DNA from 4 places in the Antricoccus suffuscus genome. Region 3 is predicted to be linked to each of the others. Evidence: riboswitches for the same ligand, from Rfam matches in the RefSeq annotation. Region 3 holds a riboswitch; each other region holds the start of a gene.
The links. Region 3 has a riboswitch for cobalamin ahead of CLV47_RS16285 (ABC transporter substrate-binding protein). Riboswitches for the same ligand answer to the same signal wherever they lie in the genome.
Positions count from the first base shown of each region.

Region 1: linked by a shared signal. The riboswitch ahead of CLV47_RS11095 (CbtB domain-containing protein) and the one ahead of CLV47_RS16285 (ABC transporter substrate-binding protein) in region 3 are both predicted to bind cobalamin.
Region 2: linked by a shared signal. The riboswitch ahead of cobN (cobaltochelatase subunit CobN) and the one ahead of CLV47_RS16285 (ABC transporter substrate-binding protein) in region 3 are both predicted to bind cobalamin.
Region 4: linked by a shared signal. The riboswitch ahead of CLV47_RS01345 (ABC transporter substrate-binding protein) and the one ahead of CLV47_RS16285 (ABC transporter substrate-binding protein) in region 3 are both predicted to bind cobalamin.

Region 1 is NZ_PVUE01000008.1:82,665-90,016, forward strand. Features, by position in the region: gene CLV47_RS11075 (cobalt-precorrin-5B (C(1))-methyltransferase) at 1-486, shown strand, start outside; gene CLV47_RS11080 (MFS transporter) at 617-2,239, shown strand; gene CLV47_RS11085 (DMT family transporter) at 2,342-3,184, shown strand; gene CLV47_RS11090 (DUF2127 domain-containing protein) at 3,234-4,118, opposite strand; cobalamin riboswitch at 4,315-4,458, shown strand; gene CLV47_RS11095 (CbtB domain-containing protein) at 4,497-4,712, shown strand; gene CLV47_RS11100 (CbtA family protein) at 4,738-5,589, shown strand; gene CLV47_RS11105 ((2Fe-2S)-binding protein) at 5,615-6,325, shown strand; gene cobN (cobaltochelatase subunit CobN) at 6,326-7,352, opposite strand, start outside.
Region 2 is NZ_PVUE01000008.1:91,219-98,570, reverse strand. Features, by position in the region: gene CLV47_RS11145 (ABC transporter substrate-binding protein) at 1-58, opposite strand, end outside; gene CLV47_RS11140 (enoyl-CoA hydratase) at 264-1,181, opposite strand; gene CLV47_RS11135 (hypothetical protein) at 1,330-2,247, opposite strand; gene CLV47_RS11130 (precorrin-2 C(20)-methyltransferase) at 2,417-3,934, opposite strand; gene CLV47_RS11125 (precorrin-8X methylmutase) at 3,934-4,584, opposite strand; gene CLV47_RS21830 (hypothetical protein) at 4,586-5,731, opposite strand; cobalamin riboswitch at 5,736-5,888, shown strand; gene cobN (cobaltochelatase subunit CobN) at 5,922-7,352, shown strand, end outside.
Region 3 is NZ_PVUE01000016.1:6,999-14,350, forward strand. Features, by position in the region: gene CLV47_RS16265 (LLM class flavin-dependent oxidoreductase) at 56-1,021, opposite strand; gene CLV47_RS16270 (ABC transporter ATP-binding protein) at 1,014-2,420, opposite strand; gene CLV47_RS16275 (ABC transporter permease) at 2,417-3,259, opposite strand; gene CLV47_RS16280 (ABC transporter permease) at 3,256-4,197, opposite strand; gene CLV47_RS16285 (ABC transporter substrate-binding protein) at 4,210-5,865, opposite strand; cobalamin riboswitch at 5,899-6,025, opposite strand; cobalamin riboswitch at 6,116-6,333, shown strand; gene metE (5-methyltetrahydropteroyltriglutamate--homocysteine S-methyltransferase) at 6,482-7,352, shown strand, end outside.
Region 4 is NZ_PVUE01000001.1:267,328-274,679, forward strand. Features, by position in the region: gene CLV47_RS01310 (MaoC family dehydratase) at 1-246, opposite strand, end outside; gene CLV47_RS01315 (ABC transporter substrate-binding protein) at 757-2,313, shown strand; gene CLV47_RS21790 (HNH endonuclease signature motif containing protein) at 2,659-4,221, shown strand; gene CLV47_RS01335 (VOC family protein) at 4,350-4,787, shown strand; gene CLV47_RS01340 (TetR/AcrR family transcriptional regulator) at 4,819-5,487, opposite strand; cobalamin riboswitch at 5,616-5,740, shown strand; gene CLV47_RS01345 (ABC transporter substrate-binding protein) at 5,839-6,864, shown strand; gene CLV47_RS01350 (FecCD family ABC transporter permease) at 6,874-7,352, shown strand, end outside.

The sequences.
Region 1 (7,352 bases), on a different contig from region 3:
GGCGTGGATGTCGCGCGCGCTACCGGAGTCACCCACGTCGGGGCGGCGACCGGTACGACGTCCGAAGCGACCGTGCGGGCGCTCTACGGGTTGGATGAGGGCGCAATGCTCGACATGGGCGACTTCGCCGGTGCGGTCCTGAAGTACGTCAAGGGTCATCCCGTGCCACGTCTCACGGTTGCCGGCGGCTTCGCGAAGATGTCGAAACTCGCCGCTGGTCATTTGGACCTGCACTCTGGACGATCGTCAATCAACCTCGACTTCGTCGCCACCTTCGTCGAGGACGAGGCGCTCGCTGTGCAGATCGCGGCGGCCAACTCCGCACTGCATGCGTGGGAGATCGCCCGAGATCACGGTGTGCCGCTGGCCGATCGGGTGGCCGCCGCCGCGCTCGAAAAATGCCGGAGTGTCCTGGGCAACGTGCAGGTCGAGGTCGACATTGTGGTGATCAACCGGGCCGGCGACATCATTGGTCGTGCGAAGTAAAGACCCCGTGAGTAGGTCCGCGCACGTGTATCTCGCCACTAATTAATGCTTAGCACTGCTAATTACCGTAGTCTGTTGCTGTGAGCAACTATCTACCAAACTACGAGCATTGCGAGTCTGATCAATCCGTATGACGCTTCTTGACACATCGACGACGACGCCATCCGTGCAACGGATGGCGTCACCGCGTCGGGTCACCGCAATCCTCGCGATGACCGGCATGGCCGTTTCGATCATGCAGACCCTGGTCATCCCGATTTTGCCGAGTCTGCCGAAGATCCTGCACACCCATCCGGCGAACTCCACCTGGGTGCTAACAGTGACGCTATTAGTAGGCGCCGTCTTCACGCCGATTTCGGGGCGTTTGGGCGACATGTTCGGTAAGCGACGGATTCTGCTCATATCGGTCAGCACAATGGTGATCGGGTCCGTGTTCTGCGCGTTGAGCAACTCGCTCGCACCGATGCTCATTGGTCGGGGTTTGCAGGGGATGTCCCTCGGCTCGATCGCGCTCGGGATCAGTCTGATGCGCGACACGTTGCCGCGCGAACGTCTCGCGTCGGCCGTCGCGCTGATGAGCGCGACCCTAGGCATTGGCGGGGCGGTCGGTTTGCCGCTATCGGCAATGGTCGCCGAGAAACTGAGCTGGCACTATCTTTTCTGGGGTTCTACGGTCATCGGCGTCATCGCAATGATCGGTATCGCCCGCTCGATACCGGAATCGACGATCAAGACCGGCGGGCGGTTCGACTTCGTCGGCGCGGCGGGGCTCTCGATCGTGCTCGTGTCGTTGCTGTTTGGCCTATCGAAGTCCACCGACTGGGGTTGGGGCGATCCGAAACAACTGGCGCTGTTCGCTGTGGCGGCGATCGTATTCGTCGCCTGGAGTCGCTACGAGCTGCGCTCGAAAGCCCCCCTCATCAACATCCGGACCTCGATCCGGCGAGTGGTGCTCTTCACCAACTTGACGTCGATCCTCATTGGTTTCGCGATGTACACCCTCAACCTGGTGATGACTCAGCTGCTTCAAGCGCCGGACGGGACCGGACTCGGTTTCGGTCAGTCGATGATCGTCGCGGGCCTGTGCTCCGCTCCGATGGGCATCGCGATGATGCTCGTCTCTCCGCTGGCGGCTCGTATCATCGTCCGATTCGGTCCACGTTTCGCTCTGCGGCTCGGATCGCTCGTTATCGCCTGCGGATTCATCTATGCGGCGTTCTTCCTTGAACACGTGTGGGAAGCGTTGATTGTTGCCGCAGCCACCGGTGTCGGCATCGCCATCGCGTATGCCGCGATGCCCACAATCATCATGCGATCGGTGCCGACGACGGAGACCGCGGCGGCCAACAGCGTCAACACGCTGTCCCGCTCGCTCGGGACCTCGCTGGCGGCGGCGGTGCACGGTGCGATTATCGCGGTAGCCTTCGCCAGCTCGGCGGCGCACCCCGAGATCATGCACCACCATTCATTCACGGCATTCGACCTGTGTTTCCTGCTCGGCGCGATCTCCTGCGTGCTGGCAATCGTCGTCGCATCGTTCATTCCCAAAGACCGTAAGGACACGCAGCCGTTGGTTCTCGATCTCGACGTACTCGCCGACCTCGAAGGCGTTGCAGGTATCGAGATGGATCGAGACCTCCTGGACACGCATCACGATCGGCGTGCCTCGGTCCTGATCAGGGAAGCTCGCCCTCGCAGCGTCGTACGCCGGCGCCCGGCAGCGCGTCCGCGCAGTCATGCTCGGCGTCGCTGACGCAAGTCAGCCCCAAGCACATAGCCAACCACTTTGCCGGCAACTCGCCTGCGTGGATCGGCCTCGATCAGGCATAGGGCATCGTGCAGTTAGTCTGACCCGATGCACACCTTGTTGCCTGCGCTGCTCGCGATTGGAGCGGCCATGCTCATGGCGTTGGGGACGGTCCTGCGGCAACGAGCCTCCCGCGCCGACGGCCGCATCACCGGGCGTTGGTGGATTGGCGCGTTGGTCGCATTTGGCGGCTTCGCGCTGCAGGCGGTCGCGCTGGGCCTGGGTGCGGTGTTGTTGGTGCAGCCGCTGATCGTGCTCTCTGTCCTGTTTGCCCTGCCCATCGACCACTTGCTGAATGGCGTCGCCGTGACGGCTCGCCAATGGCTCTGGGGAGTCCTGCTGGCAGCCGGAGTCGGTGCGTTCGTGGTCTTCGCGAGGCCCGTACCGGCGCGGATTGGGCCGCAGTGGTGGATCCTGGTCTTGGTGGTGTCCTTGTTATTGGGCGGGCTGGCCGCTGTCCTGGTGTACGCGGAGCGGTCCCCGCGAGCGCCGCGCGCGCTGATATACGGGACGGTCGCGGGTGCTCTCTTCGGGATCGTTGCGGTGCTGATTCACTCCATCGGTCAGGATTGGCAGCATCCGACCCGGGTGCTCGTCCACCCACCGCTGTACATGGTCGCGGTCGCAGGCCTGGCGGCGGTGTATTGCCAGCAGCGAGCGTTCGCCGCCGGTCGGGTGCAGGCATCATTTCCGGCCATGACGGTTGCCGAGCCGATCGTGGCCATGGTGCTAGGAATGGCGGTGCTCGGCGAGAAGCTCAATCGACACACCTGGGCGACCGCGGTAAGCCTGCTAGGGCTGGCACTCATGGTGACTGGTGTGCTGCGGTTGTCGCGGCTGTCCGCGGCGAAAACCAGGCAGTCTGAGGCACGCGCGGCCGAGACAGGCTGAGCGACAGGCGTTCCCGGTACGACGAGGCTCCCGATAATCCGGAAATGTCCTATCGATCGGGGTTCTTTGCCTCCCACGGGGTGCTGCGGTAGAGCGGTTCCCAGCCTGTGTCGCGAGCCATTTCCGCACGATCAGCGCGTCCGCCACCGCGCACACCGAGAAGCCGGTGAGCCCACAGCAGGTAGGCCACGACCGCGAGATTGAGCGCCAGAGTGAGGGCCTTCAGGGGGCTCACGCTGATCGTCAGCTCGTGAATCTCGATGGGCAGCAGTACGACAACTTCGATAAGGGTGAGGTATTTAGCCCATCGCCGCGATCGCCACAGCCCCACGGCCTCGACGCCGTTGATCAGCGCGTACAGCGCGATGCCCGCGCCGTACAGGTAGAGCGTCTTGGTGGGTACGGCGAATAGCTGGTTGAGGTCGTGCAGGAGGCCATGGCGTGCCGAGCTGCTCAGCGGGCCGCCGAACGCGCCCTGAAGGCCGTTGAGGATTCGGAGATAACCACCGTGCAGATTCACCCGGTCCTGCGCGAACAGAAAGATGGACACCGCGACGGCCGCGAGCACTAAGAAATGAATGACGCGATCGGCTGCGATCAAGCGGAGCACGAACCTGTCGCGCAGTGGCCGGCCGCGCAATGGCGGCATCAGGGTGTCGTCGACTGCGTGCTTGCCCGAGCGGGGTGCGGGTACGTCGGCCTCGCGTAGCGGGACCCAGGCATCGCATCGCAAGCACCGCAACCACGTGAAGGCACCGCCCGGCTCGGCACGCGTCAGGAGGTCGACGTGACCGGTGGCCGCGGCGTCGACCGGTCCGAGCAGCTCGTGACTGTGGAGAGCGCAACCGAGCAGCTCATAATGCACACGGGGCCGCCGCGACGACTCTGCGCCTGGCGGCTGCGTCACCTGCGTCTCGACGTCATCGAAGACCATCGGCTGAGTTGTCTCAAAGCGTGTCTGAAGGTTGGTCGACAACGCTGACTTTCATGAACTGAAGATAGCGCTGACAGTCACACTGCAGCCTGGCCGAGGCCTTGCTCGCCGCATGCGGCGCAGGAGCGTCGGCGAGACCATGCCCGTGGCGGTCTCGACCGGTGGCAGCGATGCGTGATCCTTGCCCCGCTCTCGACCGGTTTGCCGTTTGATTGCTAGTGTCGTCGTATCGCGTATTGGTGTGAGGAAGCTGGTGTGATTCCAGCACGGTAGCGCCACTGTGAGCCTTGTCGCACCTGCGGCGGGCAAGTCAGACACTTTGCCATCACGCGGCCACATTTCAACGAGGGACGCATCATCCCCGAAGGAGGCATTCTCATGGCCAACATTTCGGCTCCGATCGTCGGCGCCACCCCAATCGTCATCCCGATATCCCACGCGGTGCGCTGGATCATCGGCACCTTGATCGCGGCGTTCGCGGTTTACTACTTCGTCGGAGTCGACCAGGGTGCGACGTCAGTTTTCGGCGCCGACACTCACATCCACGAGTTCGTCCACGACGCGCGCCACTTCCTCGGCTTTCCTTGCCACTGATTTTGCCGGTTAAGGACAACTTTATATGGATAAGTTCATTCTTCGTGGCGTGCTCAGTGGCGCGCTCGGCGGGCTAATTGCTTTTGTTTTCGCCCGTATCTTTGCCGAACCGCAGATCCAGGCAGCGATCGACTACGAAGAAGGTCGCGGCGCCGCCCAAGAAAAGCTCGACAAGGCGGCCGGCATAGCCGTCAGTGGCCATGAGCACGAGATCTTCAGCCGTACAATTCAGGCTAGTCTCGGCATCGGCGTCGGCATGATTCTGCTGGGCGCCGCACTCGGCGCAATTTTCGCTGTCGTGTTCGCCGTATGCCTCGGCCGGGTCGGCAAGCTGAAGGCCCGCTCGCTGGCACTTCTCCTTGCTGGTGGCGGGTTGGTCGGCTTCTACCTGGTGCCGTTCGTCAAGTACCCCGCCAATCCGCCGGCGGTCGGCAACGCAGACACGATAGGCGCGCGGACCGGGCTCTATCTGGCCATGGTCGTGTGCTCACTGCTGTTCCTGGTGCTGGCGGTGTTCCTTGGGCGCAAACTCCAGGCGCGCCTTGGCGCCTGGAGCGCCAGCCTGGTCTCCGGTGCTGCCTTTATCGTCGCTGTCGGCATCGTGATGCTGATCCTGCCTTCACTTGGCGAGCTGCCTGCCAACGTGGCCGCGTTCGGACATCACGCAACGGAGACTCCGCTGCCGCTGACCGATCCGGATGGCGCGATCGTCTACCCGGGATTCCCAGCAGATGTACTGGCAGACTTCCGGCTCTATTCGGTCGGCGCGCAAGTGATCATCTGGGGCACGATCGGCCTGGTATTTGCGCCGCTCGCCGACCGGTTGCTGACTCGACTCGGTACAACCGCCGCGACCAAGGCGACGGCCAACGCCTGAGCGGGAGACACTTGGTGTCGCTACAGTGACGGACGGCCTGCAAACTCTTGAAGCCTGCGGGCCGTTCTTCGCCGTCGAGAGGCATAAGCCGGGCGCCTCCCCGGTAGCGCCGTGGCGACCCATTCGCGACCTTGTCGACGGTGACGACGCACTTGGTGACCGTATTGCCGCCGTACGAAGCGTGCTCGCCACCTCCGCGCGGATTTCGGCAGAATCTGTCGAGCTTCGCGTCGCCGGGTCGGTGATGCAGCTCGGCGTGGTCGCCCGCCTGCTCTCACCCGTTCTCGGCTTTGCCGCGGCAGTGGGGCGCCAGCTTGTTTTCGACGTGGACAGCTGGTGGTGGCAGCCCGAACCTGGTGGCGCTTTCCCGCTGTCCTTGCCGAGCACGGCGTTCGTCGCGGGCCCCACGGACGCAGGCGGTGGGGTTCGGGCGCTCGATGAAGTGATCGCGGCGATCGTCGCCGAGACAAGAGCCGCCTGCGGTGTCTCCCAGGCTCTGTTATGGGGCAACGTCGCCTCCGCTATCAACGGGGCAGCGAGGATGGTTGCTTCCACGCGTCCAGATCTGTCCGATGCTGTTTACGCGCAGGCAGCGTCTGTCGCGCAACGCTTACGGCTCCACAGGTCGTCGACCGGGCCGTTCGGTCCTGAGTTCCGGCGACGCAGCTGCTGTCTGATCTACCGAACGGCTTCGTCTACGCCGCAGGCGATCTGCGGTGACTGTGTTTTTACCTAGCTACTCGTCATCCTCCAGGTCGCCTTCGACGTCGAGGTATAGCTGAGCGAGTTGAGACATGAGCTCTGGATCTGGTTGCTCCCAGAGCCCCCGGTCACTCGCCTCGGTGAGGCGCTCAATGATGCCGCGTAACGCCCACGGATTCGCGTGCCGCAGAAAGTCTTGATTGACCTTGTCCAGCGCGTATGTCTGCGCCAGTTGCTCGTACATCCAGTCCGTGACGACGCCAGCCGTCGCGTCGTACCCGAAGAGATAGTCGACGGTCGCGGCCAGCTCGAAGGCGCCCTTGTAGCCGTGCCGGCGCATCGCGGAGATCCAGCGCGGGTTGACGACCCTCGCCCGGAAGACGCGTGCCGTCTCCTCGGTCAGAGACCGCGTGCGGACAGCATCGGACACCGTCGAGTCGCCGACGTACGCCGCCGGCGCGGTGCCGGTCAGCGCACGCACGGTCGCGACCATGCCGCCGTGGTACTGGAAGTAGTCATCGCTGTCAGCGATGTCATGCTCGCGGGTGTCGGTGTTCTTAGCCGCGACCGCGATCCGCCGGTAGTTGGCTTCCATATCGTCACGTGCGGGGACGCCGTCCATGTCGCGGCCATACGCGAATCCGCCCCAGACCGAGTAGACCTCGGCGAGATCCTTGTCGTCACGCCAGTTGCCGGACTCGATCAGCGGCAGGATGCCCGCGCCGTACGACCCGGGCTTGGACCCGAAGATGCGCGTGGTCGCCCGACGCTGGTCGCCGTGCTGGCTCAAGTCGGCCGCCGTATGAGCCTTGACGAAGTTCAGCTCATCAGGCTCGTCGAGGTCAGCGACCAGCCGGACCGCATCGTCGAGCATCGTGATCACATGCGGGAACGCGTCACGGAAGAAGCCCGAGATCCGCACCGTGACATCGATCCGGGGCCGATCGAGCTCCTCGAGCGGTACGACGCGCAGACCGGTGACCCGACGTGATGCCTCGTCCCACTCAGGAATGACGCCCATGAGAGCGAGCACCTCGGCGATGTCGTCGCCCGACGTACGC
Region 2 (7,352 bases), on a different contig from region 3:
TGACCGCGAGGGCGAGAAACCCTGCGATCGCCGTGACAGCGAACCTATGGTTGCGCATTCATAAACCTCTTTCGATATGCCAGTATGCCGTCGTGTACACGAACGGTCGCACCGCATACTTCAGAAGACGTGTGGTCCGCGTCAAGACGGCTGGACATACTGTGACTGACTTTTAACCGGGGCGACCCCGATGCTGATTACGCGTTCGCAATACGCACGTCGGTAACGCCCTTAACGTTCAACTCACGCCCGCGTGCGGCGTTTTAGTTGGTTGGAGCCGGCGGATATACGTCGTCTTTGACGGCGGGCAACATCGGCCCGGACTCGTTCCATTCCTCGGCACCTTTGCCCGGCACCGGTACGATCCCGTCGCCGCCGGTGTGGACCTGCCAGTGCGCGTGGTTCATCTGGTGCAGGTTGAACGCCGCCTGCAGCGAGTTGTAGAAGCCTTGGTTGTCGACCGTCTGGTTGACACTTTCCTTGATCATCAAGGCCGTCGCGGACGGGCGCTTGGCGATTCGGCGGGCAAACTCGATGGTTTTGTCGGCGAGTTCTTCGGTCTTGAATACCTTGTTCACCATGCCAAGCCGATAGGCCTCTTCCGCTTCGATCCCGTCACCGGTCAGCAGCAGCTCTTTCGCCTTGCGTGGACCGAACTCCCAAGGGTGCGCGAAGTATTCGAGACCGCACATACTCAGCCGCGACCCGACCGGATCGCAGAAAAACGCATCCTCGGCCGCCACAATCAAGTCACAACACCACGTGAGCATGAGTCCTCCGGCAATGACCGGCCCGTTGACCGACGCGATCGTAATCTTGCGAAGGTCCCGCCAACGGCGAGTATTGGTCAGGTAGTAGTGCCACTCCTGGCGCCACGTGCGCTCGACCGCGTCCTTGGTCGCGCCGTTGGTCGAGAAACTTGGATGCTGATTCGGGCCGGGCTCACGCTCGGCGAGCGAGTCCTTGGAGCCAAGATCATGGCCCGACGAAAACGACCCGCCCTCACCACGGAGTATGACGACCTTGACCGCATCGTCACGCTCGGCCGCCATAAACGCATCGTCCACTTCGACCAGCAATCCGCGGCTCTGCGCATTTCGCTGCCGCGGGCGGTTGAGGCTGATGATCGCGATCGCGCCATCGTCGATGGTTTCGTACTTGACCCAGGAATACTCGCTCATTCGGCCATCCTCGCACGATCCGTCACAAAGTTCGGCTCCGTCCGTCACAAAATCCCTGTCCATCCGTCACAAAGTTCGACTCCGTCCGTCACAAAGTTCGGCTCCGTCCGTCGCAAAATCCCGTTCGGCGGCATACTCAACGAGTGCGTCACCACATCCGTGGTAGCCGTGGCTCTATATCTAGCCACTTGCCGAGACATAGCTCAAAACCCGCGTCCGGGCCTAAGATCTTTCGTTTATCCCCGACCACAAATCGCCAGCCCTCGAGCTCGTGCAGATAGTCGCGACGTTGTTCATCGTGTTCGCGGTCGGCGGTGCTCGTATGGAACTCCTTGCCGTCGTACTCGCTCGCAATACGCAAGCTCTTGTAACCCATATCTATGCGCGCGATCTCCACACCATTCCGGTCATTGATACAGATCTGCAAATCGGGCCGCGGAAATCCCGCGTCGATAACGCGCAACCGCATCCAGGACTCTCCCGGTGACTCAGCCCGTGGGTCGATCAGCTCGGCAAGCTGACGTGCTTGGATGATTCCCGGAAAGCGGCGAAGCCTCCTGAGGTAGCCGCGAACCTCTTCGGCAGAAACAAGGTTTGCCCTCGTCAGCCCATCGGCGGCAGCGAGCGCGTATGGACGCCACAGTCCGCGCAGAAGGTCAGCCGACGTCCGTACAGGCGTGGTGATGAGCAGTGAATCCAGTTCCGTGACATCGTTCTGATCGATGTAGGCCTCGCGGCAGTGTGAAAATCGCTGCCGAACTCGCGAAGCTCCATGGGGTATCACTAACGATGGGACCATCAGGAACCGATCACTTGGCCTGAAGGTATCGACACCATAGACCCACGACGCGGAGCAATCACTAACCACGGCGTAAGGCGGCGTAACTAGTTTTATTGCGCGCAACCGTAACTCGCGGCTGTCCGAGACCTCGCCGTCGACGTAAACACCATGAAACAGCCGACGTAGATCATTCGCCCGTACGGCATCGAACAGCTGACTCCGGCTAAACCCCAGATCCCGGTATTGGTCGCCACGGAAAGGTATTCCGTCATTGATAAGTCCCATGTTTCAATTGCAGCGCCGACGCCGCCTGTCCGCACATCACTCAATGGCAAATGTGGATGACACACCCGTTGTGGATAGTGCCGAATTTTGTGACGGATCGCGGCGGATTTTGTGACGGACCGTGGCAAATTTTGTGACGGATCGCGGCGGATTTTGTGACGGATCGGGGCTAGGTCACTGAGCGGGGAGTCCAGACTTGGCCGGCGGGGGTGACTTGAGTTGAACTCGCGCCGACGATGAGCAGGCACTTCATATCGATCTGCTCCGGGTCGAGTTCGCCCAAGGTGGTGACCGTCAGCGACTCCTCGGATCGGCCGACATCCCGGCCGATGACCACCGGTACGTCGGCGGACCTTCGTGACAGCAGCGCGGCCTTCGCCATCGCAACCTGTTCGGTCCGCGACTTCGACCGTGGATTGTAGATCGCGAGAACGAGGTCAGACTCGGCGATCGCCAAGAGCCGACGCTCGATCACAGGCCACGGCTTGAGTCGATCAGACAGGGACATGACTGCGAAGTCCGCACCGAGCGGCGCACCCGCACGCGCCGCGACGGCCTGCGCTGCAGTCAATCCGGGAACAACCCGAATCGGTACGCCGGCGTACCTCTCGTCAGCAGCCGCCTCGAAAATAGCGGCCGCCATCCCAAAGACCCCTGCATCCCCACCCGATACGACAGCCACCTTCTCCCCCGCGGCCGCGAGGTCAAGCGCGTGACGGGCCCGGTCAAGCTCGACGGTGTTGCCAGAGGCATGCCTGGTGAGGCCAGGACGCTGCGGCACCCGGTTGACGTACGGCGCATAACCCACGACGTGCGACACCTCGGCGAGCAGGTCCGAGGCCTCCGGTGTCAGCCATCTGTCCGGACCAGGACCGAGCCCGACGATGACGACCTCCGCCGGTCCGGCGCTCGCCGCGGGCACCGAGACTTCCGGCGCCGCAGCGCGTCCGGCGGAGTCGGCGCGTTTGTCGATACCAGGTACGACGATCATCGAGAAGTACGGGACCGACGCTGAATCAACCTCGGTCACCGGCAGCACTCGCTGCTGCGACTTGCTCGCCCGCTCGACATACACCGCATCGCCGAGTCGACCCGACTCGCGCAACGCCTCCACGACAGCGGGAAACGTCCGGCCCAGCTTCATGATCACCGCACCCTCGGTGTCCGCCAGCCGCCGGGCGAGCTCGGGTTTCGGCAGCGTGCCAGGCAACACGGTCAGCACGTCCTCGTGTCGAACGAGCGGTACGGCGGCGGCCGCGGTCGATGCCGACACAGAGGTTACGCCCGGAATCACCTCGCACTCAAAGCGTGGTGACAGCCGGTCGTGCAGATACATAAAGGATCCGTAGAAGAGCGGGTCCCCTTCGGCGAGTACGACGACCGTCCGCCCGGCTTCAAGATGCACCGCGAGCCGATCGGCGGACTCGTCGTAAAAGTCATTGATAGCGCCGTAGTAACCGCCAGGATGAGGGCTTGAGCCGGTTGTCACCGGATATGCCAGCAGTTCTTCCAATGCACCGTCGGGGACCAGTGACGAGACGATATCTCGCGCGATCGACTTGCGCATTGGGCCCGAGTGGTAGGCGATCACGTCCGCCGCGCCAATGAGGCGGGCCGCTTTGAGGGTGACGAGCTCCGGATCGCCTGGCCCGACGCCAATCCCGTAGAGCCGTCCTGGGCTTGTCATCAGATCTCGCGTTCCTGCGCCAGCGCATTGATCGCCGACACGGCGAGCGCCGAACCGCCACGACGACCGTGTACGACGAGGTGCGGAATCGCAGGCGTAAAGGCCGTCAGCGCCAGCTTGGACTCGGCCGACCCGACGAAACCGACTGGTACGCCGACAATCGCGGCCGGGCGAGGTCCTCCTGCGGCGATCAACTCAAGCAGGTGGAACAACGCCGTCGGCGCATTACCGATCGCCACCACGGCGCCTTCGAGCCGGTCTCCCCACAACGAGACCGCCGCGGCCGAACGCGTTGTGCCCCATGTGCTCGCGAGCTCTGCAACTCGCGGGTCGCGCAACAGGCACACCACGTTGTTGTCTGCGGGCAGCCGTTTGCGCGTGATCCCGGACGCAATCATCATTGCGTCGGTAAAGATCGGCGCTCCGGACTCGAGAGCCGCACGGGCCGCCGCGACCAGCTGATCGTGTACGACGACGTCTGCCGGTAGGTCGACCTGGCCGCACGCGTGAATCATCCGCACGACGACGGCCCGCGCGTCGTGCGGAATCTGCGTCAGGTCCGCTTCGGCTCTGATCATCGCGAAAGATCGCTCATATATCTGCGATCCGTCGCGCTCGTAGTCGTAGACGCTCGGCGGCGGCGTGGTCACGTCAAGATCCATTCGTTGGGACGGCGTCGAAGCCATCGGGTGAGCTAACTACACGATGCGGTACGGCGGGCTGGCCGCAACGGCGATCGCAGGCGCTGATGTGCACAATCTCGTCTGGGGCTAGACCACCTGCCTCGACGATCCGCTCGGCGACTCTACGCGTGTCGAACGCGGCCCTTACGCAGCCGGGTGCTCCGGCGCAGGCAAAGACCCGGCTCCACGGCGACTGTGCGTCGGCGACAAGACCCGCCGCACTGAGCCGGGCCAGGGAATCGCCCGCCGCATCACGGTCGATCCCCGGTACGACGATGTCCCGCGCGGGCGTGATGACGAGCGATCCGTCACCCGCAACCTGCCCGAGGGCGCCAAGGTGGTCAGCGGTGAGCAGGCCGAGTGGCGCGTGAACATAGAGCGCGATCCGGCTATCGTCCTGCTTGAGTGTGCCCAGCGCGCGTGGCGTAGGCCGAACAGCAGACGCCACAACCCGCGATTGGACGATCTGGGCTCCCCCATCTGGCAGGTCAAAGACGCGCCACTGCGAATGACGCGCCTGCATGAATCGCTTCGCTCGCTCGACAATGACCGGCGCGGCCTCGGTCAATGCCAGGTGCTCGCCCAGCCCTTGGCGGCCGGCACGCAGAATTCCTCGAGTCCCATCGACCAACCGGTAGGACAAATCCGAGGTAAATGCCTCCATGTCGCCACGTCCGTCGTCCAAAGCGAAAAGAAAACGACCAGGAAGGTCGGCGAGGATCGGCTCGGAGGCGAGCAACCGATCAACCTGCGCCACAAGAGGACGGATATCGGCGAACCCGCCAAGGAGACCGGTCAGTGGCGAGGCGACGATGTTGCGGACACGCTCGTGCGTGGGGTACGGCAGGTAGCCCGCGTCGATAACGCCCTGGGCAAGTCGCTCGTCGACCTCTCCATCCGTCAGGGTCAAGCCGCGGACCTGCAGGTTCGCCCGCGACGTGATCGCAATGTGGCCATCGCCGTACGCCGTCGAAAGTCGTGACAGCGCAACCAATCCCGCGATCGTTGTCTGCCCGCCCGGCACCCGCAGCCTGATGAGCGCGCCGTCCGCCGCGACGAACGGACGCAACAGCCCGGGGCAGCGGTCTGGCTCGGCGTGGTCAGCTAATGTCACCGGCCCATCGTAGTGGGATTGTCGCCCGATAGGCTGAGCCGGCAACCCATCGATGGAATAGGAACCCGGTGCAACTCCGGGACGGTCCCGCCACTGTGAACGCGGCACGCACCAGCTGCCGCGCAAGTCAGGAACTAACCGCGATGGCATCTACGACTCGAGGCGCGGACCTCGATAAGGAGCTCGTCTCATGCCCCGCATCGCGCTGGTATCGACCTCAGACACCGACCTACTCTCGGCCCGGGCCAGCCAGGCCGACTACGTCTATGCCAATCCAACCAAGATCACGCTGGACGAGATGGGCTCGCTCTGTGACGGTGCCGACCTGATCGTTGCGCGCATCCTCGGCTCGCCCGAGTCATTGCGCGAGGAGTTCGACAGGATGCGCCAGACCGGCAAGCCGCTCGTCGTACTCGGTGGCGAACAGACACCCAACGCGTCCTTGATGGAGATCTCGTCCGTGCCGATGGGAGTCGCAGCCGACGCACACGTCTACCTCGCGGAGGGCGGTGCCGACAACCTCCGGCAGCTGCACGCGTTTCTCTGCGACACGATCCTGCTCACGGGTGAAGGATTCGAGCCGGCCCTGCGGATGCCCAACTGGGGCGAGCTCGATCGCCCGGCACCGGCCGGCCCGGCCACGGACGGGGCGGTCCGGCCACGCGTTGGAATTCTCTTCTACCGAGCGCAGTACACCGCCGCCAACACCGACTACGTCCATGGGCTTGCCGACGCTATCGATGACGCTGGCGGGGTTGGTATCCCGATCTTCTGCGCATCCCTGCGTGATGCACCGCACGATCTCCTGACTCATCTGGGAACTCTCGATGCGCTCGTCACTACGGTCCTCGCCGCGGGCGGTACAAAGCCCGGTACGGCGGGCGCCGGTCAGGATGACGAGGCCTGGGATGTGCGGGCCTTGGCGGCGCTCGATATCCCTATGCTGCAAGGGCTGTGCCTCACCTGGGACCGCGAGACCTGGGCTACCTCCGACGAGGGACTGTCACCGCTCGACGTCGCAACCCAAATCGCCGTACCCGAGTTTGACGGCCGCCTGATCACCGTGCCCTTCTCGTTCAAGGAGACCGACGCGGACGGACTGCCGCACTACGTTCCGGATGCTGAGCGGTGCGCTCGAGTCGCCGGGATCGCGGTCGCGCATGCAAGGTTGCGGCACATCCCGCCCGCCGATCGCAAGATCGCGGTCGTGCTGTCTGCCTATCCGACCAAACACTCCCGTATCGGTAACGCGGTCGGGCTCGACACGCCAGTCTCCGTCGTCCGGCTCCTGCGCGCGATGCATGAGGCGGGCTACGACGTCGGCCCGGTCGGCACCAAAGACGCGCTCCCCGGGCTCGCTCCCCTTGAGCCTATTGAGGACGAGTCGCCCGATACGACTGCCGGAAATGCGCTCATCCACGCGCTCATCGAAGCCGGCGGGCAAGACGAAGAATGGCTCACCAACGAGCAGCTGTCCGGGCAGCCAGTGCGGATCAGGGCCGCCGACTATCGTGCTTGGCTCGCTGAGCTGCCGAAGCAGCTGGTCGACAGCGTGGTCGAGAAATGGGGCGAAGCCCCCGGGGAGTTGTTCGTCGATACCTCGCGCGATCCCGACGGCGAG
Region 3 (7,352 bases):
ACCTGCAGCAGATCGAGATCCACGGCGTACTTCACGAAGGCAAGAAGCAGAGCGGCTACGTGCTCCAACCACCGATAACATCGCGACCGAAGAGACGCAGGTTATTCAGAATGGCTGCGTGTGACGGCGTCGAGGGCTGCACGTTGCACAAGACATCGGTTGCATACGGCATGACGAGGTCACGACGAAGAGCGTCCCGTACGTCGGACGTGGTGCCGAGATACGCATGCCCGGCGTCGACGTACTGCTGAGCGTCGTACCCCGCGGGAAACCGTCCGGATCGCTTCCCCTCGGCCAGCCACCGATCGATACCGGGGCGTAAGTGGTCCAACGCAAGCTGAGCGTTCGTCGCACACAAGACGGACCGCGACATGCCCACTCGCGGCGAGGCGGCGGTCTTGATGTACGCCGCGGCTCGGCCGGCGGCGATCTCGTCGCGTGGACCAGCGGGCGAGGACGACCGGCCGGTGAGTACGCCGAGGCCGAGGTTGGCGGCGAGCGCGAATCCGGACTCCGACGCCGTACCGATCCACAGCCGATCGCGCAATCCCGGTGAATGCGGTACGACGCCCGCCGAGTCCAAGAGGTCGCGCAGTGCATGCAGGTTCGTAAGGAACGACTCGTGCCGTCGCGCGTGGTCATGTCCGAAACGCCGTGCTGTGGACTCGTTCGCTCCTGCGCCGAGACCGAGTTCGACCCGCCCGTTGCTGAGTATGTCGAGCATCGAGGCGTCTTCGGCCAACCGGATCGGGTCCTCCAACGAACCGATGACGACGGCCGTGCCGAGCCGGATACGCGAGGTTTGCGCGGCGATCGCGCTGAGCAGCACGAGCGGTGACGGGCAGTGCGCGCGCTGTGCGCCAAAGTGATGCTGCGCCACCCAGAACGAGTCGAACCCGACCTCCTCGGCGTACGTCGCCAGCTCAACGGTCCGGTTGATCACTGTGCGCGATGGCTCGGATCCGACTACGTGCGAAATGAATCCAAACCGGGGCGGGGCGAGGGGTGGATAGTCAGTCATCGGATTCCTCAGGGGACTTGAGTCGGATCACTGTGTCGGTAAATTGCTTGAGCATGTCGTCGTCGTGCGACACCATCACGATCGGCAGTCCGTCGGCGGCCAGGTCATGAAGCAGCATGAGGACCCGTTCGGCGGAGGCCTGGTCAAGAGCGGCCGTGGGCTCATCGGCCAGCAGCAGCCGTACGTCCCCGACTAATGCCCGCGCGATCGCCACCCGCTGCGCCTGACCGCCCGACAGCTCGACCGCACGGGAATGCGGATCGACAGATGCCAGACCGACCCGTTCGAGCAGCTTTGCGGCTACCTCAAACTGGTCGGACTTGGGCATGCGCGTGCGCAGTTTACGGCGCAACGGCTCGGTGATGACCCGGTAGATCGGCCAGCGCGGGTTGAGACTTCCCAACGCGTTCTGGAACACCAGTGCAACGTCTCCGGGTGGGGGCGGCCGCCCGGTTTCGTCCCAGTCGACAGTCCCGGCCGACGGTCGTTCTATCCCCGCGACCACCCGCAGCAGCGTGCTCTTGCCACAACCGGATGGACCCCCGACTCCAACGACCTCACCGCGCCGTACGTCGAGGTCCACCGGCGCCAGCCCACCGGCGGCGTACGTCCGCGTGACGGCGCGGGCGCGCAGAACTGGCGTGCCTGACTTTCGTCGCCGAGCGTTCTTCAGCCAGCTATGTTCATCGATGCCGGACAGTCGTTTGCGGATGTCCGCGCCAGAATCAACCGATACGATGCGGCCGTTCGCCATCGTGTAGACGCGGTCGGCGTACTCACTTGCCAGATGCACATCGTGGCTGACAACGACGAGTGCGCGCTCGTCGCTCACGAGCGTGTCCATGACCCGGCGGGCGGTTTGCGAATCTAGTGCAGAAGTCGGCTCGTCAGCGAGTACGACGGCAGGCTCCAGTGCACCTGCGGTCACGACGGAACCGCGTTGGAGCATTCCTCCGGACCACGCGAACGGCGGCTGTCGCATTCGTCGGTCCGCGTCGCCGATATGGACGGCGTCAAGCCGTTTGGCGATGGTAGTTCGCTTCACCGGCAGGCTCTTGGTGCGCCATGCCTCGGCGATGTTGGTGTCGACGTTCATGATGGGGTTCATCGCGCCGTAAGGGTCTTGGCTTACATAGCCGATCGTGCTTCCGCGTAGTGCGCGGGAGGTATCTTCGTCGCTGCCGACTACATCGGATCCATCCACGAGCACCTCACCGCGGATGCGGGCAGACGGCTCGAGAGTTCCTAAGATTGCCTTGAGAATTGTGCTCTTACCGCTGCCGCTCTCACCTACGATTGCGACGGTCTCGGTCTCACGTACCGTCAAACTGACCTCTTGGACCACTTCTGGTCCTTCGCCGTACGCAACCGTGAGTCGACGAATCTCAATGATCGTCATTGTCGCCCCTGCGTGCTCACTGATTTGTGCAGCCCTTCTGCGATGAGGTTCGCGGCCGCGGCCATTGCCAGGATTGCCAGCGACGGCCAGACCAGTAGCCAAGGTCCGGCGGTGATGAATCGCCGCGCGTCGCCGAGCATCGCCCCGAGCTCCGCGGTCGGCATCTGTACACCGAGACCAAGGAATGACAGGCCGGCCAGGGACACCACGATGCCGCCCAGCCGCAGAGTCGAGATGATGAATACCTGCGGGAGGACCGCCGGCAGCACATGTCGGATGCCCAGCGCCGGGCGGCTGATTCCCGCCACTCGCGCCGCCGCGACGTACGGGCGGTTTCGCGCGTCAAGGGTCAAGGCGCGCGAAATGCGCGCATCGGTGGCCCAGCTGGAGATGACGAGCGCGATGAGGAGATTGAGGTAGCCCGGGCCGAGCAGGCCGACGATCGCGAGCGCGAGTACGAGGCTGGGGATGGCGAGGACGACGTCGATGATCCGGGAGATGACCCGATCCACCCAGCCATCTGAAAGTCCGGCCACCATCCCGACGAACAAGCTGACGGTCGACGAGCCGATGAGTACGACGAGCGCCGAGATCAGCGATAGCCGCAGACCGACGACGGTGCGCGCGAACTGGTCGCGGCCGTACTGATCGGTGCCGAGCCAAAACCGTCCGCTCGGCGGCTGAAGTTTGTCAGCGTAGTGCGGTTGATTAGGCGGAAACTTGGCGATGATCGGGCCGACGATCGCGATCACGACAACCGCGATGAACAGCCCGATTCCGATACGGACCGGCGTCGCCAGCCTCTGGCTCCTGGCTCGTGGCAGCGGCTTGATGCTCATGGTTGCACCCGGATCCGCCGGTCGATGAGCGCGGATAGAAGATCCGCGAGCACGCTGACGATCACATAACTTAGCGTCGCAAGTACGGTGAATGCCTGAATCACCGGCAGATCGCGGTTCTTGACGGACTCGACAATGAACGAGCCGAGGCCCGGCCACGTGAAGACCGTCTCGACGATGGCGGCCCCACCGATCAGGGCGGCGACTCCGACCGCCAGCGCGTGCAACGACGGCACGGCGCTGTTGGGAAGCGCGTGACGCCACACGATCCGCCACCGGGTCGCGCCGCGGGACCGCAGCACGTGCGCCGCCGACGTATCCATGAAGGTCAGGATGTTCGCCCTCAGCAACCGGGACCAGGAGTCGGCCAGACCGAGCGCAAGACACACCGCGGGCATCCATACCTGCGACCAGGAACCGTCCAGCGCCGCCTTGCCCTGGCCGAAGCCGATCACCAAGACCTGGATCAGCAGCAGCGCGACGACGAAGCTCGGCACGGACGCGGAAAGGAGCGCGACGGCCTGCGTGCCATAGTCCGGCCACCGGCCACGGCAGTACGCCGCCAGCACGCCCAGCGCGACCGCGAGTACGAATGCCAGCACCAACGCGACCACGGCGAGCCGCAGCGATGCCGGCAGCCTGGCGGCGAGTTCTTCGGAGACTGGTCGGCCCGACCGATACGACACGCCGAACGAACCGCGCACCGCATTCCAAAGCCAATGGAAGTACTGCACGACGACTGGCTGTTCCAGCCCGAGCCTGTCAGTCAGATCCGAGATCTGGCCCGGCGTCGGCTCCGGTATCCCTTGTGCGATCAGGATCAGCCGTGCGGGGGACCCCGGAGCCAACGGGAGTAGCGACCAGATCAGCACGCTCGCGCCCAGGAGCGTGATCACGGCCTCCAGTACTCGGCGGCGTACCAGTCGCAGGACTCGCATCGGACGTGGTGGCTATTTGCCGGTCTGGCTCGTGATGTGGCGCCGGACGCTGGAGACCTTGTAGTCAACCCAGGCCGGGCCGACGACGACGGTGAAGTACTTGTAGGTGCCCGCCACGACGTACGCCTCGTCTGCGACAAGGATCTTCTGCGCGTCCTTCAGGAGCTGGTCGCGTTTCGAATCGTCGAACTCACCACGAAGCTGGTCGCCGATTTTGTCAATGGTGGGGTTGGTTATCCCCTGCGCGTTCGAGGACCCGCCGGTGACCCACCGGACGAGATACGGCTGGATCGGGTCCGCGGTTCCGGACAACGACCCGCTCAGTGCGACAGACGACTCCCACGCATTAGGGCCCTTCTTTACCGCTGCGGAGTCCTCTGCATTGTTGATCTCTAGGTCGAATCCGGCCTTCGCCACCTGGTCTTTCATCGCGATCGCGACGTCGACCGTTTCAGGTCCCTGGGCCTGCGTCACGAATCGGACGGTCAGCTTCTGGCCGTCCTTTTCCCGGATACCGTCCGACCCGACCGTCCATCCGGCATCGTCGAGTAGCGACTTCGCCTTCTTCAGATCGAACTTCTGATTCTTGAGTGCGAAGGGCATCTCGGTCGGATATAGACTCTCCGCGGCCTTGAACTGTCCGTTGCCGACGTCGTCCGCGATGCCCTTGTAGTCAATGGCCTCGGTGAATGCCTTTCGCACGTTGACGTCGGTGAAGATCCCGGCTTTGAGGTTCATCTCGACCAAGAGAGACTGAAGCGCCAGCTTTGAGGAGAGCACGGCTGCCTCGGGATCGCCCTGCAGCTCAAGCTTCGCCGAGGTCGAGGGGTAGAAGGCCATATCCGCCTCACCGCTTTTGACTCCGGCGATACGTGCCTGTTCGTCGGGTACGACCTTGACGGTGATGCCCTTCAGCGGCGGCTTGCCTTCCCAATGCTTAGCGAATGGTTTCAGTTGGAGGTTGTCCGGATCCCAGGCAGTAATCTCGTACGGGCCGGAGTAGGCGCCCTTTCCGACGATCTTGCTGGAGTCACCGCCGGCGGCATCCATGACGCTCACGTCGTAAATCTGTAGCGAGTTGTCCCGGGCGGCGAGCGCCGCCGGGACCATCGCATTCGGTGCGGGCGTGGTCAGGATGACCTTGTCACCCTCGGCGATCACGGTGGTCGCGGTGTCCAGGTAGACCTGGGCGGCCTTCGACTTCGCGATCTGCCGGGTGAGTGCGGCAGCAACAGCCTCGGCGTCTACCGGATTGCCGTTCTGAAAGGTCACGCCATCGCGCAAGGTGACTACCCATCGGGTGTCGCCGTCGCGGGATACATCCTTGGCAAGCCACGGCTTTATGCTGCCATCGTCCTCGACTTGAAGGAGATTCTCGGCGACACCCCAGTCGAAGAGCCAGTTCGTGCCTGTACCGGCCGGATCGAGTCCCGCGATCGTGTAGGAGTTGTAGATCGTAAGAGTGCCGTCGCCTTTGGCCCGGAGCTCTTTCGCCGCGCTGGCGGATCCCTGGTTGCCGTCGCTCGATGCGCCCGCGGAACATCCGGTGACAATCAGCGCAACGATGAGTGTGAGTGTAGCGATTATCGTGGGCGATCGACGTGGTCCGTTGGTGCGCTGGTTTGGCCGTCCGGCAGTAAACCGGGTGCGGTGAGCTGACACTCGCATGTTCATCCTCGTGACGTTGACCTGAATGGGTGCAGGTGTCCTGGCTCCCGGATCAACGCGCGCCTTCGGCCTTCCAACCCAGGGAGGTCGTGACCGTACGTGAAGGTTTGCTACTCGGTGACAGTTGCGGGACAGCCCCGGATTCGCACCGGTGTTCCCTGCGCGTTAGAAGGTAGCACTCGGGAGCGCACGGCAATGCGATCAGGCGGCGCGGTGCGGACCGTGCGTGTCGCTGCGACCGCGATCGGGGTAAGGTCGCGATGCAGCTGGTTTGCCTCGCCGCGTCGTGCGGTAAAGCAAAGTAATAGGGAACCCGGTGAGAGTCCGGGACTGCCCCGCAGCGGTAATTGGGAACGAACGCCGTCAGACAAGCACTGGGCCATCCGGCCTGGGAAGCGATGGCAAGTAGGTGATCGAGGCCCGATCGAGCCCATGAGTCCGAACACCTGCCAGTTGTGCGCCCGACAGCCGTCGGGTGCCGATAGTGACCTCGAGGGCGGGTCATGGCGGCTACGGGAAATCGAAGGTTGTCGCGTGTTCGACACGCATGACCGATGCCGTCGCCGGCCGGTATCTGCTCTCGCGGTCACGTAGGACTCGCGAAGGAGAGTTCGGTATGACCGATCAGGCGACGAGCCAACCACCGATCAGTCAATCGACTGTGTATGGATACCCGCGGCAAGGCGAAGACCGCGAGCTGAAGAGAGCCGTCGAAGGTTACTGGGCGGGCGGGACCGCCGAGGACCTCCAGTCCGTCGCGCGTCACTTGCGCCAGCAGCGACTGACCGTCCTACGCAACGCCGGCATCGATGAAGTGCCGGTCAATGACTTCTCGTTGTACGACCACGTGCTCGACATGGCCGTCATGTTGGGCGCGATTCCCGAGCGTCATCGGCAGGCCGTGCCGGTCACCGATACCCCGACCTCGAAGCTCGATCGGTACTTCGCGATGGCCCGCGGTACGGCGGATGTCGCACCGATGGAGATGACGAAGTGGTTTGACACCAACTACCACTATCTCGTGCCCGAGCTGCGCGAGTCGACCGAGTTCGAGCTCGATGCATCAAAGCCGCTGGAGGAGCTTGCAGAAGCCCGGGAGCTGGGGTTGCGCGCGCGTCCGGTGATCCTGGGGCCGATCAGTTTCCTGCTCTTGTCGAAGGCGGCATCCGGTGCGCGCCAGGGGTTCGAGCCCCTTTCACTCGTCGACCGCCTCGCGCCAAAGTACGGCGAGCTGCTGCAGTTGCTGCACGACGCAGGGGCCGGGTGGGTGCAGCTCGACGAGCCCGTGCTCGTGACGGATCAGTCGCCGCAGGTACTCGCACAGGTAAGAGACGTGTACGCCGCGCTCGCGGCGGAGCAGGCGCGCCCGAAAATCGTGGTGGCGTCGTACTTCGAGCGGCTCGGCGATGCACTCGACGTACTCGCCAAATCGCCGGTCGAGGGCCTGGCGATCGACTTCACCGGACCTGCGGCCCAGAACCTCACCG
Region 4 (7,352 bases), on a different contig from region 3:
CATCCCGACCGCCGTACACAGCACGAGCATCGGGTTGATGACGATGTCCGGGTGCTCGTGGGCCTTGGCGTATTCGGCGTTGACGTACATCGGGGTCCAGTTACACGTGCCGGTCGAGAAGAGGATCGAATCGGCGGCGGTGAACGTTCGGCCCCAGTGGTGGGTAAACCGCTGACCCACCTCGAAGAATTCGTACTGGTTGCCCTTCTTCGCGAGAATAAACTGGTCAAAATCGGGATCGGTCACGAGCAGACGGCCCTTTCAGTTGGGGGATTGGTCGAGGCCGGGCTGCAAATCATTGGGCTCCCGCTAGGTTGTAACGCTTCGACGACCTCGACCGCAACGGACGGCGACTGGGTCCAGACGCGAGTCCACGCCGCCCACGGTGTCGCACCGCGTACGGGTAAAACGTAGATTGTCAGCAACAAACGTTACTGGGAACCTTACGCGGCTATTCGTTATCTGTTCGTTACCTTGCGAAGACGGGAGTCGCTTCAAGCCGTGCCCGGACACCCGCGTGCGCAGCGGAAGTGCTAACTAGCCGTCCCTCGAGAGGGCGCAGGTGGGGGATAACGTAGATAGTTGACAACCTACGTTAGCCCGTTGTTAACTATCCGACACCGATAGGGCATCGGTCGCCAGGCGAGGTATGCGACAGGGGCCGTTGAACATGAGAGTGCCCCGTCGGAATCTCAAAATCCCGGAACGCTACCGCTCTGATTGGACCCCTCTATGCTTTCGCGATCTCGATTTGCCATGTCTGCGGTCGCAGCCAGCCTGATGCTTCTGTCGGCCTGTGGCGCGCCACCGGACAAGGCAAAGTCAAATGACGCATCGTTGCCCAGCAGCATCGCGTTGGAGAAAGACGTCGATCCCAACGCGGAGTTCAGCTTTGGTTACACCTATCCGAACTCGAGCCTGGATCCGGTTAAGAGCGCATCCGGTCAAGACCAGACTTATATGTATCCGATTTATGACCGGTTGCTATACCTCACCGAGGACGGCAAGTTTGAGCCGATGCTTGCCACCAGCTGGGAAGAATCCGCGGACAAAACCGCCCTGACTTTGAAACTGCGCGACAACCTGAAGTTCTCCGATGGAGTTGCGTTTAACGCCGAGGCCGTCAAGGTCAACCTGGACCGAGCAAAAGGTGCAGGAAGCAAGATCGCTCAAGAGATTGCGACCCTGACCGACGTGCAGGTCGTGGACGACCTCACCGTGAAGTTAACCGTCAGTAGTGGACTCGGTGCGCTCCTGACCTCCCTCGCGGCCAGACCGGGAATGATCGCGTCGCCCAAAGCGATTGCCGAAGGGACAATGGAGTCGGCGCCAGCCGGGATTGGCCCTTACGTTGCAACGGATATCGTCCCGGGCGCCTCGATCAGCTACAAGAAATCGGAAGGCTACTGGGACCCGGACGCTCAGAAGGTCGCGACGATGGCGATCAAGTCGATGCCGGAGGACCAGACCCGGTTGAACGCTCTTAAGTCAGGGGAGTTGTCGGGGATCCAGGTGTCGCCGGATCAGCGCAGCAGTGCCGAAAGTACCGGCGCAACCCTTATATCGCGGCCAAGCTACCTGGTCTATTTCCTTGCGGTGAACACGAGCGTGGCGCCCTTCGACGATCCGTCGGTACGGCTAGCGATGAACTATCTGATCGATAGAAAAGCAATCGGGGACGGACTCCTCGGAGGCTCATGTACACCTCAGATCCAGCCATGGCCCGAGAGCAGCGTTGGATACGACAAGAAAATCGGCGACGGTCTCGATGTGTGGCCGCACGACGTGAAGAAAGCCAAGGATCTGCTGAAGAAGGCCGGGCTTACGAAGGGCAGCAAATTCAAGGTCGTGACGACGAACCTGACTACTACGGTCAAAATCCTCGAAGTCCTTCAGGAGCAGTTCAAAGAGGCCGGACTCGACATCGAGGCTCAGCCAGTGCCCGCAGGAGGGATCACCGAACACTTCGCGATCACGAAGCAGACACCGGTGACGTTATCGGCATATACCGGCTCACCCGACCCGGCGGCTGTCATCGACCGCAACCTACTTCCCGAGTCTCAGTACAACCCGGGAGGCGCCACGTCGCAGAACTTGATCGATACGGCGGTCGAAGGGGCGTCGGCGACCGATCCTGCGACCCGCACAGCCACGTACTCGAAGTTCATGGATCTGTTCATTAAAGAGCCGACGAGTCTCATGCCCATCTGTGCGGCGCATTCGGTGATGGCGCTCGCGGACGGCGTCTCCAACGTGACGATGCCGGCAGATGCGGCGTACCAATTCCGAGGGGTCGCGGTCAAGAAGAAGTAGCGCGCCCCGATTTAATCGGCCGACGCTCCACGGGAGGAGCTGCAGCCGTCCGTCACGACCGGCAATCCGATACAAATGTGGAGTTGCGCAGCAAGAGACACCGGCCGGCGATGCAAAACAGCACACCTGTGACGGCCCCACCCGGCGAGGACCTGCCGCGCGTGGGTATTCGGCGGCAGTGATCGTGGCTTTTGGAGGGTTCCGCCGCGCGGTTAACGAAGCCAGTAAATATGCCCTGACCACTAGACAAGCGCGTGGGCGGCGATTAGAATCGAACATATGTACTTCGATCATTAGTACGATCGGTGCGATAGGGATGTTCTGAGCGGGAGGGGGTGAGCAGTCGTGAGCGTGGCGTACCTACCGGAGCGTGACCAGCTCGCCGAGGGCCAGCACGCTCTCGCTGACGCAGCCGCTGGGTTGATCGGTACTGCTATTCGTTCCTCGCTCAGTGGGCTCGGGCCCACCGACTTGCTCGCGTTCGCAGGCGACCTGGAGAAGATCCGCAATAGTCTCGCGGTCCTCGATCACGCGATCATCGGCGCACTGGAGGACACCCGAGCCGCCGAGGTACTCACCTGCCGTAACACGGTCACGCTGCTTACCGAGACACTGCGGATTACCCGCGCCGACGCGTACCAGCGTGTGGAGGCCGCGAAGAGTCTCGGCGAACGGATCACCCTCGGCGGGCAGCCCATGCCACCCGCACGCGCCTACCTCGCCGAACGGCAGGCCGCCGGGCGGGTCACCCCGGCCCAAGCCCGTGTCATCCACAAGATGTTGCACCGGCTCACCCCACATCCCGGCATAGACCCGGCGGACCTCGACGAGGCAGAGACCATCCTCGTCAACCACACGGACACTCTTGGGGTGCGGGACCTCGAAGGGCTCGCCGCCGAAATCACGGACCGTCTGGATCCGGACGGGAACGAGCCGCGTGATGATGAACGTTTACGGCAGCGGTTCCTGCGCGTCCACGATTCTGGCAAGGTCACCGGCCAGGTGACCGCGGAACTACTGGCGACACTGCGCGCAGTCCTGGACCCGCTGGCCGCTCCCCGGCCCGCAGACGTGTCCGGGCGCGATGCTCGTACCGCTGGTCAGCGGATGCACGATGCGCTCCTGGACGCGCTGCATCACGTCCAGGACACGGGCAATACTTCCGACGCGCTACACCGCCTTCAGGACACCGGCGCTATCTCCGACACCAGCGCCGCGGGCTCCGGATCCGACGCGGGCAGCGCCGCCAGCCTGGGCGCTGCCGCCGATTGGAGCGCCGGTGGCACCACCGATTCCGGCACTGCCACCACCGGTTCCGGCACTGCCACCCCCGGTTCCAGCACTGCCACCCCCGGTTCCAGCACTGCCACCACCGGTTCCAGCCCGGTCACCGCCGGCCCGTCGCGGACTGGTGCTAGGGCGCGGGGGACCGTGATCACCACGATCCGCCTCGAAGACCTGATCAGTGGCTGCGGGTACGCGACCAGCACGCACGGCGTACCCATCCCCATCCGGGACCTGCTCCGCGAGGCCGCGCAGCTACGGTTCCTGCCCGCGGTCCTCGACTCCCGCGGAGTCGTGCTCTACCTCGGCCGGGCGCAACGGCTCGCAACCGCGAGCCAGTACATCGCCCTCGTCGCCCGTGATGGCGGCTGCAGCTTCCCCGGCTGCGACGTACCACCGGAATGGTGCGACATCCACCACGTCACCTCCTGGCGCGACCTCGGACCCACCGATATCGACGACTTGACCCTCGCGTGCGGATACCACCACCGCGAATTCGAGGACCGGGGCTGGGAATCAGTCATGGTCGATGGACTCCCGCACTGGCGCCCGCCGGCGTGGATTGAGCCGACCCGTACACCGGTCCTGCATCATCGCATCACCCTCGCCAATCGACGCGAATAGCCGCCGGCCATCGTGCATCGATCCTCGGCGTACTAATTGCCCACTCGCCGATCGCTGTGGCACGCCGTCAATTCCGCCGGTCGTTCGGTCCTCTGTGGGGGCGAACTCAATGCGATAGCGTGCAACGCATGCCAATCAAATTCGAGAACGTCGGTGTTGCCGTCCGTGATCTCGAGGCGACTATCGCCTTTTTTACCGATCTCGGCCTGACCGTCCTCGGCCGCGATACAGTCAGCGGCGATTGGGCCGACACGGCCGTCGGCCTCGATGGCAACCACGCCAACATTGCCATGCTTCAGACACCCGATGGCAGCGGTCGCCTCGAACTCTTCGAATACATACACCCCAACGCGATCGAAACCGAGCCCACGCAGCCCAACGAGATCGGCATGCACCGCGTCGCCTTCTCAGTCGACGACATCGACGAGGCTCTTGAGATCGCCGCCGCGCACGGGTGTTATCCGCTACGCGGAGTTGCGACTTACGAGGACATCTACAAACTCAGCTATATCCGCGGCCCCAGCGGGATCATCGTGATGCTCGCTCAGGAACTGAAAAAGAGTTGATCGGTACGCCAGGGCTGCGGTAAGTCGTGACTTACTTCTTCGTTGCTGACTTCTTCGGGCTGGCCGACTTGCCGGCGACCGGCACCAGTCGGTCGACGAGTAGGTCTAGATCGTCGAGTGCGTCGTAGATGTCGACTGCCTCGGGATCGAGCATTGCCTGGTACGCCGCGCCGCGCAGCGCTCCAAGGAAGAGCCGTGCGACACGTTCTGAATCGACTGTTGGATCGACGCTGCCGTCGGCGACGCCGAGCTGGATCAACTCAATAACCGACTCCCGGCTGTACCGATGCAGTTCGACCATGCGCTCCTTGAGATGCGGGATCGGTCCGAGCGCTTCAAACATCAATGTGTAGAGGGCGCGCATGCGACGCTCGGACTTGCGCCAGCTGGATCGAAACGCATTCACTCGGATGTGCAGCGCCTCGCGGCCCGTCGTACTGCCGATCGCTGGCTTCAGGTGAGTCTCGGTCCAGCCCATCGCCATCTTCTCGATGAGTGCGATCAGGAGACCTTCTTTGGAACCGAACCGGCGCGTGACAATGCCGTGGCTGTAACCCGCGTGTTTCCCGATCGCCGCAAGGGTCGTGCGCTCATATCCGTTTTCAGCGATGAGTTCGGCGGCCGAGTTGATCAAGCGGGTCGTCGACAATTCGGATCGCGACTGGCGCGGTGCCGTCATCACGTGCGGTCGGTCGGTCATGAAGTCCATCCAATGGTGCGAATTCGGGATACTCAAACGTAGTTGTTTGTCTACCAATGTGGAATCAGGGTAGCCGATTTCGCTACGCGGCGGCCTCCCTAACCGGACGAACGTGAAGGCGATGAACGGTCTGCTAATGTGCGCGAAGCGAGCCAAGGGGAATCCGGCGAAATTCCGGAACTGTCCCGCAACCGTGAGCGGCCGAGTAATTGTCGCTAAGTCGGAATACCGAGGCTTCGCGTTGATGACCGCTCACATTGCCGAGGATTGCAATAGGCGGCGGTGGCCGCGTCCCGGTTGATGCCATCGCTTCCGGTCCTTCGCATACCGACTGCCCGCGAAGGACCATTCATGCGCTACCGCGTCGCCGTACTTACGAAGTGTCTCGCCGTCACTATCGTCGCGCTTGTCGCGGTGGCAGGATGTGGCAGCGCCGTCGCCGACAAGCAGGCAACCTCGTCCCGATCCGCGGTGGCCAAGGGCAAGCAGACGGCGTACCCGTTGGCGGTAGAGAGTTGCGGCGTGACGCAGACCTACGACGCGCCACCTCAACGTGCCGTCACCCTTACTTCGACTGCCACCGAGACGATGCTTGAGCTCGGACTCGGCGATCGGATGGTGGGTACGGCGTACCTGAAGGGTCGCAAGATCGGACCGCAGTACAAGTCGGCGTACGACAAGATCCCGGTCCTCGCAGCCGGACAACCGAGCATGGAGCAGCTACTCGCCGCGAATCCCGACTTCGTGTACGCCGGATATGGCGATGGATTCTCCGCGAGCACCGGCCACACTCGGCAGCAGTTGCAGGACTTGGGCATCAAAACGCACCTGAGCCCGGTCGGCTGCACCGATGAACCCAAGACGCTTCAAGACATGCCGGACGAGCTCAAGACCATTGGCAAGATCTTCAACGTCAACGCCGCGGCCGAGAAGGCGGTGAAGAAGTTCGATGCCACAGTGGACAAGGTCAAAGACGCGGTCAAGGGTTCGGATCGGCCGAAGGTTTTCCTCTACAACTCGGGCACGGACGCGCCGCAGACGGTCGGCGGTTGGGCCTACGCGTCGGTCATGATCGATGCGGCCGGCGGGAGGAACATCCTCGCCGACGAGCCACTGCGGTGGGGCAAGGTGTCGTGGGAGCAGGTGGCCGCCGCCAACCCCGACATTATCCTGATCTACGACTACCTTGACCCGAGCGTCGAATCGAAGATCGCGACGTTGAAGGACATTCCGGCGCTTGCCGATACGACTGCCATCAAGAAGGGAAACTTCGCGACGATCAGCCTCTCGCTCGCACAACCCGGGCCGCGGTCGGCCGAGGGTGTCGAGCAACTTGCTGAGCAGTTTCACCCTGACCTTTATCCGAAGAAGAAGTAGGTCGGCATTGTGACCGAGACCGATACCGAAGTCGACGAGCGGGCGAGCCTCATTGCACGGCTGCGGTCGTCGCCGACCCAGGCATCGGTACGTCGGGTCCACGTCGCCTCACCAGGCGGTCACCGTCTCCGACTGGCCGCGACGGTGACCACGTTGACGGTGGTCCTCATCGCCGTCACCGGCTTCGCTCTGTCCATCGGCTCGGTACACATACCGCTGGCGGACGTATGGGGGGTCATCGGTCACCGAATCTTTCCACCCGGGCTGATCACGCCAACCTGGAACGCCGTCACCGACCGGATCGTTGCGGATGTGCGGCTGCCGCGGGTCCTGCTCGCGGCCATCGCGGGCATGAGCCTGACCGTTGTCGGCACGGTCGTTCAGGCAGTCATGCGCAATCCGCTCGCCGGGCCGACGGTGCTTGGCGTCTCCGCCGGAGCCGCGACCGGCGCCGTATTCGTCATGCGGTTCGGGCTGCTAGTCCTTGG